4 regions of the Pseudoalteromonas sp. SG45-1 genome follow, and region 4 is predicted to be linked to each of the others. Evidence: predicted binding sites of a transcription regulator. Region 4 holds the regulator's gene; each other region holds the start of a gene.
What was found. Region 4 encodes sigma-54, which starts transcription at its own class of promoters, with help from an activator protein. Its sites were predicted from a motif close to GTTGGCACGNNNNTNGNNT; they were not measured.
Positions count from the first base shown of each region.

Region 1: H5117_RS16180 (DUF1328 domain-containing protein) is a predicted target of sigma-54. The motif match lies at 1,698-1,716, and genes of this name have one in related genera.
Region 2: H5117_RS10715 (PA2169 family four-helix-bundle protein) is a predicted target of sigma-54. The motif match lies at 2,813-2,831, and genes of this name have one in related genera.
Region 3: H5117_RS06360 (amidase family protein) is a predicted target of sigma-54. The motif match lies at 3,057-3,075, and genes of this name have one in related genera.

Region 1 is NZ_JACJEP010000022.1:48,978-53,370, forward strand. Features, by position in the region: gene oadA (sodium-extruding oxaloacetate decarboxylase subunit alpha) at 1-979, opposite strand, end outside; gene H5117_RS16175 (OadG family protein) at 991-1,236, opposite strand; gene H5117_RS16180 (DUF1328 domain-containing protein) at 1,756-1,929, shown strand; gene H5117_RS16185 (hypothetical protein) at 1,988-2,179, shown strand; gene H5117_RS16190 (YcxB family protein) at 2,313-2,780, shown strand; gene csrA (carbon storage regulator CsrA) at 2,831-3,022, opposite strand; gene H5117_RS16200 (aspartate kinase) at 3,114-4,331, opposite strand; gene alaS (alanine--tRNA ligase) at 4,338-4,393, opposite strand, start outside.
Region 2 is NZ_JACJEP010000010.1:98,484-102,876, reverse strand. Features, by position in the region: gene H5117_RS10725 (TonB-dependent siderophore receptor) at 1-1,546, shown strand, start outside; gene H5117_RS10720 (biopolymer transporter ExbD) at 1,620-2,012, opposite strand; gene H5117_RS10715 (PA2169 family four-helix-bundle protein) at 2,326-2,769, opposite strand; gene H5117_RS10710 (LysR family transcriptional regulator) at 2,947-3,885, opposite strand; gene aceK (bifunctional isocitrate dehydrogenase kinase/phosphatase) at 3,905-4,393, opposite strand, start outside.
Region 3 is NZ_JACJEP010000005.1:54,812-59,204, forward strand. Features, by position in the region: gene H5117_RS06350 (sulfite exporter TauE/SafE family protein) at 1-49, opposite strand, end outside; gene H5117_RS06355 (gamma-glutamyltransferase family protein) at 37-1,620, opposite strand; gene H5117_RS06360 (amidase family protein) at 1,617-2,819, opposite strand; gene H5117_RS06365 (putative 4-hydroxy-4-methyl-2-oxoglutarate aldolase) at 3,228-3,710, opposite strand; gene H5117_RS06370 (TetR/AcrR family transcriptional regulator) at 3,714-4,367, opposite strand.
Region 4 is NZ_JACJEP010000003.1:89,098-93,490, forward strand. Features, by position in the region: gene lptC (LPS export ABC transporter periplasmic protein LptC) at 1-119, shown strand, start outside; gene lptA (lipopolysaccharide transport periplasmic protein LptA) at 109-654, shown strand; gene lptB (LPS export ABC transporter ATP-binding protein) at 651-1,376, shown strand; gene H5117_RS04150 (RNA polymerase factor sigma-54) at 1,446-2,945, shown strand; gene hpf (ribosome hibernation promoting factor) at 2,972-3,259, shown strand; gene ptsN (PTS IIA-like nitrogen regulatory protein PtsN) at 3,264-3,716, shown strand; gene rapZ (RNase adapter RapZ) at 3,735-4,393, shown strand, end outside.

The DNA.
Region 1 (4,393 bases), on a different contig from region 4:
CACGTGGGATCTCAAGTAAAACCTCATTAAGCTTATCGGCTGCGCCTTGCTCTTTAAGTTGGTTTTCCATGTTTGTAAGCATGCCACCAGGTACTTGAGCTAATAAAATGCGCCCATCAACCCCTTTTAAGCTACCTTCAAATGCCGCATATTTTTTACGTACATCTCTAAAGTAAGCAGCAATTTCTTCTAGGTGGTTTAAATCAAGCTCAGTATCACGCTCAGTCCCTTCAACTATCGATACAATAGTTTCAGTTGCGGAATGTCCATAAGTCATACTCATTGATGAAATAGCGGTATCGAGCATATCAATACCAGCATCAATTGCTTTTTGGTAAGTAGCAGTACTTAAACCTGTTGTAGCGTGGCACTGCATAGCAATTGGAATAGATACAGTTTCTTTAAGTGCTTTAATTAGTTTTTCAGCATCGTACGGCTTTAATAAACCCGCCATATCTTTAATACAAATTGAGTGACAACCCATATCTTCAAGCTGCTTTGCAAGAGTTAGCCACATATCAAGTGTATGAACTGGGCTAACTGTGTACGAAATAGTACCTTGAGCGTGAGCGCCTACTTTTACAGCCGCTTTAATAGCTGTTTCTAGGTTACGTACATCGTTCATTGCATCAAATATACGAAATACATCAACGCCATTTTTATGTGCACGTTCTACAAACTTTTCAACTACGTCATCAGCGTAATGGCGGTAACCTAATAAGTTTTGACCGCGTAATAGCATTTGCTGTTTAGTATTAGGCATCGCTTTTTTAAGTGCACGAATACGCTCCCAAGGATCTTCGCCTAAATAACGAATACACGAGTCAAATGTAGCACCGCCCCACGATTCAATAGACCAATAACCCGCATCGTCTAATTTGCTAGCAATCGGTAGCATATCGTCTAGGCGCATACGCGTTGCTAATAATGATTGGTGAGCATCGCGTAATACCAATTCTGTTAATTTTAATTTAGCCATGTGTTTGCCCCTTATTTATTATTTGATTTGTACTGAGCAATGGCAGCACTAATAGCAGCGATGTGCTCATTAGGCACACCTTGAGATTTAAAAGATGGTGATTTAACTGGTGTCGCCACGTCAGGTTCGCTAAAGCGCGTCACCAAATTAGACATAAGCGTTACTGCACCAATTAATATCGACAGAAATACAAACACCCCAACCATGCCAGTAAGCATTAAGTTACCAGCCGTTGTGAGTAGAGCACCTATATCCATTTTTCTCCCCTTGAAACCCATATCGAAAATAAAAAATCGATTTAATTAAATATTTATTCACTGGATAATAACAAAACTAATCGCTTTGTCTACATCTTGTAAATTGGTAAAACCAATTAAACAATAAACAACATAACACTCAATTAATTTACATGCTATAACTCAGCAATCACGCGCTCTACAATACATACAAGAAATAACGACTATAGCTAATAGTTATATGGAAGTTGTTAATTAACTATCAAGCTAAGTAAAAATAAACACTAATTCTTAATATTAAATGCAAAGCCACACACCAATTGTTAATTGGTCTTACCAAAATAAGTTTATTTAGTGAACATTTAGCAGTTATTTGCAACAGTGTGAATAACTTACATAACAAAGCGTAAAAGTTACTAACCAACTAATAACTAGAACAACAGCGAAAAACCATAACCAATTGATATTTATACCAAATAAACTTTGGCATATAACTGGCATTAGTTATTATGAGCAAATTTGATAACCAAGGAGAAAACAATGTTACGCTGGACAATTACATTTTTAGTTATTGCTTTAATCGCTGCAGTGTTAGGTTTTGGTGGCATCGCAGGTGCCGCAGCTGGTATAGCAAAAATTATATTTTTTATCTTTTTAGTACTTTTAGTGATTTCATTAGTTTCAGGTGCACTACGTGGTAAATCACCCAGGTAGATAAAGCATTCAACTAACAAACACTAAAATTTAATTAATACTTACAAGGAATTACACTATGAACTCTACAACTTTAAAAGCAGCACTAATCGCAGTATTTGCAGGTTTTTTCATGATGGGTTGTGAAGACAACCATGCAGAAGATGCTGGCGAACGTATCGACGAAGCAGTAACTGATGTGCAAAACTCTGTTGAAGATGCATGTGAAAATGTTAAAGAAGGCGTGAACGCTGAAGAAACTAACTGTTAATTCTTCTTGTACCGCTAAAAAAACGGCTTTCGAGCCGTTTTTTTGTGCCAGTAATAAAATCACTGACTATAAAGCTGCTCATTTAGCAGTTAGCTTGTTAAAATAAAAAAAACGATATTTAAAGCAAGGCAAAATGGCATTCACAACCACCTACACATTAGATAAACCCTACTTTTACGAGTGTTTTGATGAGTCACTCCCTTATAGTAAGCGTGCAAAACCTAAATACTTTTTACTTGTGTTGTTAGTTGCGCTTGGTTTATTTGGCATTTATGTTTTAGACGATCATTACTTAGGAACGTTTATGATCATGTTAGCGGTACTCGAGTGCGTCGCTTATTACTATCGCAGACCATGGTGGGTAACCAGACAAATGCTCAGCAGAGCATCAGGCTCTGAGGTAACACTTACCTTTGATGAAGAAGGTATTAAATCTGCTAATCATTACAAAAGCTATCAATTAGAATGGCAAAATATAAGCGAAGTAATAGACACCCAACAAGGTATTATTATTAAAAACAAAAGCGGCATGCAGTACATATCAAAACAAATACTTAGTCCTGAAACACTCGCTTTTATAAACAAAAAAGCCACTCAGTGAGTGGCTTTTAGTCTAGTTGAGTTAATTACTCAACTACGTATACGTGTTGATTAAGCATTGCCCGGATTAGGGTTCGACTTTTCAGCTTGTATGCGCATGTAAATCTCTTCACGATGCACTGATACGTCTTTTGGTGCATTAACACCGATTCGAACTTGATTTCCTTTAACACCTAGAACAGTAACTGTTACTTCGTCACCAATCATTAGGGTTTCACCTACTCTACGAGTTAGTATTAGCATTCTCTTGCTCCCATGTTCCAATAAAAATTATAAGATTCCGCTTAAACATACTAATGAAAATTAGACTGAAAAGTAAGTAAAAACTCGCAATCTATCCATTTTCTGTTAAAAATGCCTTGTGTAATGCACGAACAGCCAACTCTAAGTACTTTTCATCTATTAAAACTGAAATTTTAATCTCTGAAGTCGAGACTAAAACCACATTAATATTTTCCTGTGCTAATGCATCAAAAAATAAACTAGCGACACCAGAATGTGATTTCATACCCATGCCAACAGCAGAAATTTTAGCTACTGCTTGCAATCCGCTTATATTTTGAGCACTGAGCTGAGCTTGATCTTCACTCAATAATTCAAGTGCTTGCAGATAATCATTCGAGTGCACAGTAAAAGCATAGTCTATTTTTTCAAAGTTATGATTAACTTGATTAATCATATCTATTTCGATGCCATTTTCGGCAAAAAGTTTCAATATTTTTGAAAGATATTGCGTACCCGTTGGCACACCTTGTACCTTAATTAAACATTCGTCACGATTAAATGCAATCCCCGATACAACCTTGCTTGGCATATCGTTCTCCTCAAAACTTATTAATGTACCTTCATCGGGATTAAAGCTAGAAAGCACCCTAAGTGGCACATTGTGTCTACCTGCAGCTTCTACTGAGCGAATATGCAAAACTTTCGCCCCTAAACTTGCCAGTTCTAGCATTTCGGCAAAGGTAACTTGGCTCATTCTGCGCGCGTTAGGTTCAACACGAGGATCTGTAGTATATACGCCGTCAACGTCTGTATAGATCTGGCATTCGTCAGCTTTTATAGCCGCAGCTATTTCCACAGCCGATGTATCGGTACCGCCGCGCCCAAGCGTTGTAATGTTGCCCTCAACATCACGCCCCTGAAACCCAGCAATAATAGCAATACGATTATGCTCAAGCTCATGCTTCAAACGCGTAGCAGCAACCTCTGCAATACGAGCTTTACCAAACATGTTATCGGTTAAAATATTGACTTGATCGGCTAATAGGCTCACAGCAGAGTGGCCACGTTTTATAATAGCCATAGCAAGTAGTGATACAGAAACCTGCTCTCCGGTGCTAATTAGTACATCTAGTTCACGGCTACTCGGGCGAGTATCAATTTGTTTGGCGAGATTAATTAAGCGGTTGGTTTCTCCCGACATAGCCGAGAGCACCACAACCACTTGATGTCCTTGTTGTCTGGTTTTTACAACAAGGTCGGCGACCGCTTCAATTCTCTCTATTGAGCCGACCGAAGTGCCACCGAATTTTTGAACAATAAGCGCCACTTAGGCTTAAGTACGCTCAGTTAACCAAGCTGTAACGCTATCTAGTGCAGCAGCAAGGTTTT
Region 2 (4,393 bases), on a different contig from region 4:
CAACTTTGGTTATAAAACTGAATTTGATAACGATGCAAGCCTTGATTTATCTTACACCTATGGCGAGAACAGTATTGATTACACTACAAGTGACACTATCAATGCCTCATACGCTAACTTTTTACGTTATGACCAAGGTTTAAGTGCAGCTGATATTCGTACAACTATTCCACGTGAAGCGTACGCTTACGGCATGGAATTATCATTGCAAACAATCAATATTGATTTTACACAAAACTTTGATGATTATTCGTTAGCGATGGGTGCTGAAATACGTACTGACGAATACCGTATTTTAGAAGGTAATGAATATGCGTACCGCGATTACGACACACTAAATGGTGTAAGTATTTACAGCGGTTTAAGTGGCGGTGTTGGCTCTGAAGATGCATCGGGTGGTTCACAAGGTTTTGGTGGTTCATCACCTGCGTCTTCAGTGGATGAGTCACGTGATGTAATTTCATTTTACGTAGATGCAGAATCTTATGTAATTGAAGATGTGATTTTATCTGGAGCACTTCGCTACGATAACTACAAAGGTTTTGGCGATACAGTAAACTTTAAACTTGCTGGTAACTGGTCTATTACCGACGATATTTCATTACGTGGTGCATTAAGCTCAGGATTTAGAGCGCCTTCAATGCAGCAGCTTTACTTTAATAACGTAAGCACACAATTTGTTGTTGATACTAATGGGAATTTAGTTGCAGAAGAAGTTGGTACATTTAGAAATGATTCAACACTTGCGCAAAGTTTAGGTATTCCAAAACTTAAAGAAGAAAAATCACAAAACCGTAGTTTAGGTATTGTGTATAACGTTACCGATAATATTAATGTAACCGTTGATTACTACTCGATTGATATTGACGACCGTATTGTAATTAGTGATCGCTTAGGTAAAGGGTTATCTACAAGCCTTGATGCAGCACTAAATAGTGCAGGTGCTGGCGTAGGGCAGTTTTTCTTAAATGGTGCTGATACAGAAACTCGTGGTGTTGATTTTGTAGCAACGTGGAACACTGAAGGTTTAGGCGGCACGCTTGATTTTACACTTGCAGCTAACTTTACCAAAACAGATGTTGTATCGTTGTTCTCTCCTGCTGGCTCAAGCCTTGAGACAGTAAAAGTAGAAGATATATTCTCAGCTGAAGACATCTCTATTATAGAAGAGTGGCAACCAGAGGACCGTATTAACTTAAGTGCGCTTTATCAACGTGATGATTGGACTGTTAACCTGTCACTTAATCGTTTTGGTGAATACACAGTAGAAGATGGCGGTCGTCAAACGTATGGCGCAGAAATTTTAACTGACGTTAAAGTTAACTACTTCGTTACTGAAGATTTATCAGTAAATATTGGTGCAAATAACTTGTTCGATGTTTACCCAGATAAAAATGAAATAGGTAACTCTCGCTCAGGTACTATTGTGGATGCTAGTGGCAACACAGTAATAAGTAGCTCAGGTGTGTTTGACTACTCACGTCGTTCGGCTCCGTTTGGATTTAACGGTGCTTACTACTACGTAGGTGCAGAATACCGTTTTTAATTAATAACCTCCCTTTTGTTATTTAACTCAAAGGGCCGTAAGGCCCTTTTTTTGGTTTTAGCTTGGGCTGATTTTATTTAGAAATCAAACTTATTGGATAATCATCGTATTGCTTAATATTATTCATTACATTCATTAAAGTATTATGTGTACTGTTTTCGTCTGCGGTTATAAGTACCGAACTTATTTCATATTTAGCCGCGAACATAGCTAAGTTAGTCGCAACTTGCTCTAAATCAATTAACCTCCCAGAAAAATATACTCCGTTACTTTCATCAATTCTAAATAAAGCATTTTTAACAGGCTTATCTATTTGAGGGCTGTCGAGTGGTCGGTTTAATTCAATAGCCACAGGTTTTACAAAAGATGTAGTTACAATAAAGAAAATTAGTAATATGAACACTATGTCTAACATCGGGGTCATATCTACATCAGCATTATTTTGTAGTTTGGTTAGTTTTTTCATATTGGACCTTATTTTTAATTAAATGCTGCGGCGCCACAGCAAGGTTTTAGGTACCTATTAACAAAATTAGCACAGCAAAAATAAAGCGTGGTTAAATAAATATTCTAATAACATTAAATATTTGTACTAATTATGTATTTAAAATGTGGCGAAATAAGGTGGTGTTTATACCGATCTGCTTAAAAATGGGTCTATTTAGCATCGTTATAATGTAATTCAATTTGTTAAATTGCTTAAAAAACTATGTAGGTTGGTATTAGAGGTAATAAAAAACCCAGCTCGAGGCTGGGTTCTAGTTATGCGCTATGTAAGCTTAATGCTTTTGCATACGGCTCATTTCTGCATGGCAGCTTTGCATTGTTAATAATGTTTTAGCCAGTGCAGCTTCGCAGTCAGCTGGTTGCGGTTTATCCATTGCTGCTTTAATTTCTTCAAGGGTTTTATCTTCTACCTCTTCAAGCTCTTTTACATACGTGCTGTCGTTGTGTGAGGTGAAAGTAGTCAATAGGGCTGTGTACGCACGTCGTGCTTCAACTGCGAAAGATGAGCCATCTTCGCGTTCGCCTTTTTCATTAATTGCATATGGCTGCAAGCGCTCAACACTCACTTTTCGGGCATCTATCATACGCTGAAAAAGTGCACCAATAGCAGGGTCTTCAACTTTTTCCTGTGCTTTTTGATAAAAATCGATGCCGCTGTTCATAACTTGAATGATGTCAGTAATATGATTTACTTCTGATCCTTGATGGGTGTTCATAATGACCTCTTTAATTAAATGAATGTATAGTTCAATTTAATAAAAGCAATGTATGTTCCACGTTTCAATGGTTATGTAGTCATTTGATTTTATTGGTTTAATTTCATCTCAGTAGGGTGCTAAGTTAACAGGCAAAAAATTAACCTAGCAATTTTTACATTATATTGTGTAATAAAGTTATTTTAGCTCTTCAGCTACTTCAGCTACTTTTTGACGTAACCAAATGTGACTCGCATCGCGATGTAACAGTGGGCTCCAAATCATATCAAGCTCAAAAGGAGGAATTGGAAATGGTGGCTCTAAAATTTTAAGCCCCGGATCATCTAAATATATATTTGCGGCTTTTGAAGGAAGGGTCGCAATCAAATTTTTCTCTTTAGCTAAATGAATTGCTACATGGTAGTTACGCGTAAAAGTGGCAATATTACGATGCTTACCAAAGTGAGCAAGTGCTTCGTCAACCCAGCCAAGTTTTTGCACATCTTTAGGGTCCATGCCCACACCTACACCAAAACCTGTTTTACTCACCCATATATGGCGTGCTTTTAAATAGCTGTCGAGGCTAAAGTTTTCAATTATAGGGTTATCGGCTTTTACTAAGCAGCAAAAACTATCTTTCCAAATACGTTTATGATGAAAAGACTGCGGTAAGTTTTCAAAACGGTTGATTGCCATATCTACTTTACCGTTTTCTACATCATGAAAGGTGACATCACTTGGTGTGAGTATATCTAAAGTAGTATCGGGGGCTTCTTCGTGCAATTTACTTAAAAGCTTTGGTGCTAATGTACTTGCAGCGTAATCACTGGCCATTATTCTAAACACACGCTTACTTTGGCTTGCCTCAAATTCTCGATTAGGTGCTAGAGTTTCTTCAAGGGTCATTAAAATGCCACGAATAACGGGTTGTAACTCCAAAGCACGCTCGGTAGGTACCATACCATCGCTGGTACGAACTAAAATAGGGTCGTTAAATAAGTTACGAAGACGTTTAAGGCCATTACTCATTGCAGGTTGCGTTATACTCAATTGATTAGCAGCGCGTGTTACGTTGCATTCTCGCAGCAATGTATCGAGGTAAACGAGTAAATTTAAATCTATTTTGCTTATATTCATTGTGTGTGTCCTTTAGCGCTTACCAGTGGTGAATAAAGCGCTGTGCTGTCGGGTATGGGTAAATATGACTTACCTGACCATTTTTTATATTTTGTTGTGCCTGCTTCCAAAAGCTAACATCTATAAGCTCTGGGTGAGTGCTGAGTAAAAACTTTTTATACATAGGGTTTGGCATTACAAATGTACAAAGTTGCTCAGGAAATACGTCCTGTGGTGCAACAGAGTAACTTTGTTCATCCATTAAATAGTCGTCATAGCTCTTTGCTTTTGGTAATGCTCTAAAGTTCATATCGGTTAGATATTGGACTTCATCGTAATCGTAAAAAATAATACGTTTGTGCTTACTTACACCAAAGTTTTTTAAGAGCATATCACCAGGGAATATATTAACAGCAATCATTTCTTTTAGGGCTTGCCCATATTCTTCAATCGCGTCGGCAGCACTTTCTTCATCAGCATTTTCTAAAAACAAGTTAAGAGGTGTCATTCGCCGTTCAATATACAAGTG
Region 3 (4,393 bases), on a different contig from region 4:
TTGCTATTAAGGCTACTATAATTGGCCATTGATTTATTATTTCTGACATTGTGTTCCTGCTGTAGTTACTGTTGCACGTCCATCTGAACGGGGATCTGTTGCAGCTTCAAGGCTTGTAGGTGTATCTAAAATAGCCCCAGCGTGCCCCATCATTTCGTTATTATTATCAACGCTTACCCAATCGTGGTCACGTTGATTTAATTCATGTTCTATATGAAAAACTAACTCTTTTTCAATTTTTAAATTTGTACTCGTATCGCCCCATGTTCGTCCAAGTAACCAACGAGGGTCGCTAATTGCTTGTTTTATAGATTTATTTCGCCACGCGTAGCCTGCAAAAACAGCGGCTTGAGTTTGTGGCTGCCCTTCACCGCCCATTGTTCCGTAAGCAAGTCGACGACCATCGCTAAACTTTGCCAGTGCTGGGTTAAGTGTATGAGCGGGCTTTTTATTTGGAGCAAGGGCGTTGGTATCTTGATTGTTTAAACTAAAGCTTAAACCACGGTTATTCCACACAAAGCCGCCTTCACTCATTAATATTCCGCTGCCAAATTCCCAGTAAATGCTTTGAATAAAGCTGACTAATTGCCCGTTTTTATCTCTGGCTGCCATCCACACAGTATCGCCAGGCTCTGCGTTAAATGGCCATTTTTTGGCTTTGGCCATATCAATATTGTTAGCAAGTTCGCTTAAGCGATTATCGGTTAGTGCGTTTTTATAATCGTCTCCTAATGCTTCAGGGTCAGCCCAAAGGGTAGGGCGATGGGTAAAGCTTTGTTTAGTTGCCTCAACAATTAAATGTGTCCAGTCGGCATCGGTTTTAGCTAAATGCTTTAACTTATTTACGGCACCAATTATTTGTAGTGAATGCACGCCCTGTGTTGGCGCGGGTAAGTTGTAGCAATCAATACCACTGAGGTTTGCATTTAGCGCAGTAACTACCTCGGCTTTAGTATTTGCAATGTCACCTGCGGTAATTGAGCTGCCTGCTTTTGCTAAGTCGGCGGCAAATGAGTTGGCAAGTGCGCCTTCATAAAATGCGTTTAAGCCATGTTTTGCTAGGTATTCAAACGTTGCTGCAAGTTTAGGGTTTTTAAAATGTTGACCTGCTTGCAAGGGCTTGCCATTGGGTATGTAGAGGCTTTTAAACGCCTCATTGGTATTGTTAGCAGTGGCTAGTTTTTCGCAGCCTGCTTGCAAGCTTTTTGTAACTGTAAAGCCCTCGCGCGCAAGTGCAATGGCGGGTGCTAAAATTTGTGACAGTGGTAGTGCTGCGTGCTCATCTAGTTCAAGCGCCTTTTGCCAACCGCGAATTGTACCCGCTTGAGTCAGTGCGCTTAACCCGCCGCGCTCTGGTATTTGCGCGAGCGAGTTATAGGGCGTTGTATTAGTTGCTGCACGGCCGCAGGCGTCAATAGCGGTAGGCGTTTTTTGGTTTGGGTTATCGATAAGCCAAAAGCTGTCGCCACCAATTGAGTTCATATGTGGATATACAACGCTAATAGCAGCGGCAGCCGCTACCATAGCCTCGGTAGCTGTACCGCCTTGTTTTAGTATATTTATACCCGCCTCTGTTGCCGAAAAATGAGACGCGGTAAATGCAATGTTGTGTGTGGTCATGCCGGTGTGTCCTGTTTAAAGTGTGCAGCTAGGTGCTTAACGCAAGCAAGTAGGCTTTTATCGTTACCGTGGCTCATCATTAATGAAAAACCATACGGATGATCATTTGCTAAATCAGCCAGCGGTAAATGCACTTGCGCTGAGCCACTAAGCCCTGCAATTGCCGAAAGCGTAATAATTTGCATGCGTAAGGCGCTTGTGTCGGCGCCTAATTTAGGTGCGGTTGTGGGGGTGGTTGGCAAAAATAAACAGCTGTTTGTATTTAGGTTTTTAGCTATTAGTGTTTGCCATTGGGTTTGTACTTTTAGTGCTTCTTGTTCTTCTTGAACAGTTAGGGCAAGCGCCATATTAAAACGTGCCGCAATTGCTGGAGCAAACTGGGGAAGTTGCCCCGGCAATTGAAGCCAGTCTTTATGCGTTTTTGCGATTGCTCGCCCTTGCAGTACTCTAAAACTATCAGCAAGTTCATTTAATAAGCTGCTGTTAGGTAGTTCAAATTCTTTATGGTGCTTAAAATTAGGCTTGGTTTTTTCAAGCAATTGTTTAAGTGGGGCTTGTAAAACAGGGTCAACGAGTTCAAATAACGGCTCGCAAATAACTAAGGTATCAACGTTATTAATAGTTTGATTTGGTAGCAGTACATTACCTACATCGCTTAATAGCTCGGCGCTTTGGGTAAGCCAACCTATGGTATCAAAAGGCGGAGCCAACGGTATTAGGCCGTCTTTTTCAATCACGTTATGGCTTGGCCTTATGCCATATAAACCACAATAGCTGGCGGGTATTCTAATTGAGCCGCCGGTGTCGGTGCCTAAGCCAATATCAGCTAAGTTAGCAGCAACTGCAGCAGCAGACCCCATACTCGAACCACCGCAAGCATGCCCTTTTAATTTAGGATTTTGCGCAGCGCCATAATGTATATTATTACCCTCTAAGCTATAAGCCAGCTCGTCAGTATGGGTAAAGCCTATAAAGTTACAACCAGCGGTCATGAGCTTATTAACCGAGCTTGCCGTATTTTGAGCCGGTTTAGCTGTTTTAAACCAGTGTGGGTTGCCTGCGCTGTTACGCTCGCCCTTTACTGCAAATACATCTTTTACAGCTAAGCGATTGTTTGCAAGCACTCCAGACTGGCTTGTTTGCCACAGGGTAGGACCGTGATTGCAAAATATACCTTTGTTGTTTTTTTTATCACTCATTTGCAGCTCATTATTATAAAACTGACCAAGTACTTACTTATTAAGTTAAGAGTGATTAAAAAGCGGGCTGGTTATTATTATTATGAATACCAATTTTATTAAATCATGATCATTTTATCGGATTAAATAGCGCACTCACTGCGTCATTTTCTTCGCGTTATAATAGATCACTTATTTAATGCAATTGCTAAAGCTCCGCTTTTTAATCGGTAGTTTTGATTTTATAGTACTTAGACTAAGCAAGAGGAATGCCATAAATTAAAATCCTGTCCAACTGGTCAGGTTTTGTTGGATTGTATGAGATTTGCAAATGTGGGCTGTAGAAATAGTGAGATTAAAATGAGCTAAAACAAACCAACTTGGTGCGTAGGTGCACCAAGTTGGTCTCTATTTATATGGTTTTGAGTGCTAAATAAGGGGCGTTTTACTGATGATTAAACCATTAATATCGGCGTAAACCCAATCGTTAGGTTCTATGGTGGTGCTAAGCATGGTAATAGCTTGGTTTTTATCACCAAAGCCGCGCTTTAAGGTACTACGCGGTGTAGAGCCTAGCGCCATTACAGGTAAGTTCATCGTGGCAAGTATTTCTATATCTCGGCAACAGCCATTTATTATTACGCCTTCCCAGCCATTACTTAAGGCACGCTCAGCCATAATATCGCCTATAAACGCAAAGCGTTTGCTCGCAAACCCGTTTATAACCAATACTTTACCTTCACCATTTTCATGCAATATATCGGCGGCAAAAGAGTTGTCTTCTGGGCAGGTAACGGTAACTACTTTGCCATAAAACGTGGTTTTTTTACCAAAGTGGTAAAGGCCGCTGTCTGCTACTTGCACGTTATCGCGATGATCGTCAAACAAATCGGGTGTAGTAAAGGGTGTCATGGGTTAAGTCTCACTTTGCTCAGGTATTTTAAGACCAATACCTTTTAAAATTATGTGGGCAATTGATTGCGTAATTTGTGCCACATCGGTTTCGTCGTACTCTAATTTGTTCATTACGAGTAAAACCTCAGCCTGAAAGTCGGCGTAATATTGTGTGGTAGACCAAATAGTAAAGAGCAAATGGTAGGGATCAACCTTATCCATTTTATCTGCGTCCATCCATGCTTGAAGTACATCAACCTTTTGTTTAACCCAAGGGCGGGTATTGGTTCTAAAGTAGTTTTGTAAATAAGGGGCGCCGCGCAGTATTTCACTGGCAAATAAGCGAGATTGCATTGGCTGATTTACGGCCAGTATTACTTTGCTTTTAATATAGTTATAAAGCACGGTAGCTGGATCGTCGTTAATTGTGACGTTATCGAGCCCTAAGTTCCAATTAGCTATTATGCGGTCAATCACAGACTCGTACAGACCATCCTTACTTTTAAAGTAATACAAAATATTAGCTTTTGGCACCTGCGCTTCTTTAGCAACCATGCTCATACTTGCTCCGTCGTAACCTAATTGCGAAAACAATTGCTCGGCGGCATCTAAAATTAGTTTTTGGTTTTTCTCGCGTGTGACTTCTTTTTTATTTGGCTTTATTTGTGTGGTCATTATAAAGTTTGCGTGTTTAACGTATT
Region 4 (4,393 bases):
AACCCGTCATTATCACTGGACCCAATTTAAAAATCACCGGTAAAGGCCTAGAAGCCGACTTGAAAACCGAAGTGATAAAACTAATTAACCATACGCGAACCATATATTATGACCAATAAAATATTAAAATCACTTATAATTCCTACACTTATACTAGCGTTTAATAGTAGTGCTGCAGAGCAAAACACGCAACCTGCTGCCAATCAAATTTCAATAAGTGCCGACAAGCAAGAAGGTCAATTGAAAGCTAATGTGGGTATTTTTGAGAAAAACGTTGAGATTATTCACGGTAATCGCCGCATTACAGCCGATCGCCTCGAAGTACACAAACGTGATGAACTTGGTGATAATAAACAATTATTAATTGCCACAGGTAGCCCTGCGCACTTTGAAGAAAAGCAACCAGACGGCACGACTATGAGCGCCAGTGCTGACGAAGTACGTTATGATGTATCTAAGCGTTTTTTAACGCTTGTTGGTAATGCACAAGTATCGCAAGCCGGACAAAAAATAAATGCTAAAAGCATTACCTACGACATAGAGCAGCAGCTCATCAGTGCCGAAAAAGATGAAAACTCAACTGACCGCGTTCACACAATTTTAGTACCGATCGAAACTAAAAAAAGTAAAAAAGGCGATAAAGGTCAACCATGAGCACATTAAAAGCAGAACTATTGGCAAAAAGCTATAAAGGTCGTGAAGTTGTAAAAAACGTCGGCCTTGAAGTACAAGCTGGCAGTATAGTTGGCTTACTTGGCCCTAACGGTGCTGGTAAAACAACGACTTTTTATATGATTGTAGGGCTTGTTCCTAGCGACAAAGGTAAAATATCTATTGATGATAACGATATTACTCTTTTACCTATGCATAGTCGTGCTAGATTAGGCATAGGCTACTTACCACAAGAGTCATCGATTTTTAGAAAGCTGACTGTTTATCAAAACTTAATGGCCATTTTAGAAACGCGCAAAGAACTAAATAAACAAGCCAGAGAAGACACGCTCAATAACTTATTAGATGAATTTAGCATACAACACATTCGTGATAGCCAAGGTATGGCATTATCGGGGGGAGAACGTCGTCGTGTAGAAATAGCACGAGCGCTGGCAGCAGATCCTAAATTTATATTACTGGATGAACCGTTTGCCGGTGTTGACCCTATTTCGGTATTAGATATAAAGAAAATAATAGAACATCTTAAAAATCGTGGGATTGGTGTATTAATTACCGACCATAACGTAAGAGAGACCCTTGATGTTTGTGAAAAAGCCTACATTGTTTCTCATGGGGAGCTGATTGCATCAGGTACTCCAGAACACGTATTAAATGATAAAACAGTACGCGATGTTTACTTAGGCGAGCAATTTAGGCTGTAACATTTACGCCATGTCTTTAAGCATCTGCTAGTATTAATTATAACAACATAAAAGGATTGTTAGAGATACATGAGGCAATCACTACAGCTGCGCATGGGCCAGCAACTTACAATGACTCCACAGTTGCAACAAGCTATTCGTTTGTTGCAACTCAGTACATTGGATCTCCAGCAAGAAATACAAGAAGCTCTCGACAGTAATCCACTATTAGAGGTTGAAGAGGCAGACTATTCCGAAGACGCTGCTGGTAAAAACGAGCAAAAAGCTGATACCGATGACATAACTGTTAGCGCATCTGCTGATGATGCTCCGAGCGAATACGAACAAGATACTGGTGAAGCACTTGCAAAAGACACGCTAAGTGACGACATGGCTATGGATGTCAGTTGGGATGAGTACATGAGTGCCGCTCCTGCAGCCTCATCAGGTCCAATGCCTGAAGACGAATCAATATACCAAGGCGCCTCTACTGAAACGCTCCATGAGTATTTAATGTGGCAATTACAACTAACGCCATTTAGCCCTACAGACGAAGCTATTGCTATTGCTATTGTAGAAGCTGTCGATGATTCAGGTATTTTAACACTAAGCTGCGAAGAGATTTTAGAAAGCTTTAATCAAGAAAACGAAGATGATAACGAAGTCGAACTTGATGAAATTGAAGCGGTATTAAAACGCATCCAACTGTTTGATCCTGTTGGTATTGCTGCACGTAGTTTACAAGAGTGTTTGTGTATTCAGCTTAATCAATTTGATAAAGAAACACCTTATATTAATGAAACGAAAATGATTTTAACCGAGCATATTGATCTATTAGCAGCTCGCGACTATCGTACATTAATGAAAAAAACTAAGCTCAAAGAAGAAGAGCTTAAAGAAGTAATGACACTAATACATACTCTCAACCCAAAACCTGCAGATACTATTGTAAGGGAAGAATCTGAGTATGTTATTCCTGATGTGTCAGTTAAAAAAATTAAAGGCCGCTGGGTTGTCGAATTAAACCCAGATAGCATGCCTAAAATTCGTGTTAATAGCCAATACGCAGCAATGTCTCGCACTGTAAAATCAAGTGGCGACAGCCAGTTTATTCGCTCACATTTACAAGAAGCTAAATGGTTTATTAAAAGCTTAGAAAGTAGAAACGACACGCTATTAAAAGTTACTAATTGTATTGTTAAGCAACAACAAGGCTTTTTTGAACATGGCCCTGAAGCCATGAAACCAATGGTTTTAAATGATGTTGCTGAAATGGTAGAAATGCACGAATCGACAATTTCTCGCGTAACTACTCAAAAGTACATGCATACACCCCGTGGTATATTTGAGCTTAAATATTTTTTCTCAAGCCATGTAAGTACTGAAAACGGTGGTGAATGTTCATCTACAGCAATACGTGCGCTTATCCGAAAATTAATCGCAGCAGAAAACTCAGCAAAACCATTGAGTGATAGCAAAATAGCGGATATATTGGCTGAGCAAGGAATTAAAGTAGCGAGACGTACAATCGCAAAATACCGCGAATCTCTTGCTATTCCACCGTCAAATCAGCGTAAAAGTCTGATTTAAGACGCTAAACTAAGAGGGTAATGCTTATGCAACTAAACTTAACTGGTCGTCACGTAGAATTAACCGATTCACTAAGAGACTATATTAATACTAAATTTGCGAAGCTTGAAAGACACTCTGATCATATTAATAATGTTCATGTCATTCTCGATGTAGAAAAATTAAATCAAAAAGCAGAAGCCACAATACACGTAAGCGGTGCTGAGCTATTTGCCTCTACAGAACATCAAGATATGTATGCCGCTATTGACTCGTTGATCGACAAGCTCGATCGCCAAGTAATCAAACACAAAGAGAAGCTTGCTCGACACTAATATGATGAAATTAAGTTCACTTATATGCCAGGACTGCAGCAAAGCTGCGGTCCTTTTTAATAGCAAAAAAAGAATTTTAGAGTTCATTAGCGAACTTGCTCACGACAAACTTCCGTATTTACCGCAACAAGATATTCTTAATGCTTTAATGAGCAGAGAGAAATTAGGTAGTACAGGTATAGGACGTGGCATTGCTATTCCTCATGGAAGAATGAGCGGTGCAGAAGAGCCTTTGGCTTTAGTGCTCGTTAGCGAAACTCCAATAAACTTTGATGCAATCGATAATCGCCCTGTTGATATTTTTGTCGCACTCATCATACCAGATGGCGATAACCAGCAGCACTTAAAGACTCTAGCAACCATTGCTGATAAACTAAACAACAAAGATTTTTGTAAACAGTTACGCAGTGCAAAATCTGATACTGAGCTTTACCAAGTTATTGTTGATCAATCATAGTTTTATAAAGGGTGTTAAATGGAGTTAATTATCATAAGCGGCCGTTCTGGTTCTGGAAAGTCGGTTGCTTTGCGCGTTGTAGAAGATTTAGGTTATTATTGCGTAGATAATATTCCAGTAAACCTACTACCTTCATTAGTTCGCAGTGTGTCTGATAGCTACGATAAAATTGCTGTTAGCATAGACGTGCGCAACATCCCTAAAGAACAAGATGAATTTAACGATATTCTTGAATACTTACCAGGCTTTGCAAACCCTACGTTATTTTATTTAGATAGCGACGATCAGACATTGATCAAACGCTTTTCTGAAACACGCAGATTACACCCACTATCAATAGACTCGTTGCCGCTTGATTTAGCCATCAAAAAAGAAAAAGAATTACTTGATGTATTAACCACTCGCGCCGACTTTATGATAGATACGACTGATTTAAGTGTTCATCAACTCGCTGAATCTATTCGTGAAAAGATTTTAGGTAAAAAAGATAAGCAACTGATTGTCACATTTGAATCATTTGGTTTTAAACACGGTATACCAAAAGAAGCAGACTACGTATTTGATGCACGCTTTTTACCAAATCCACACTGGGAACCAGAGTTGAAGCCTTTAAATGGGTTAGATCAACCGGTTAAAGACTATTTAGCTAATCACAGCATAGTGCAAAAATTCACATG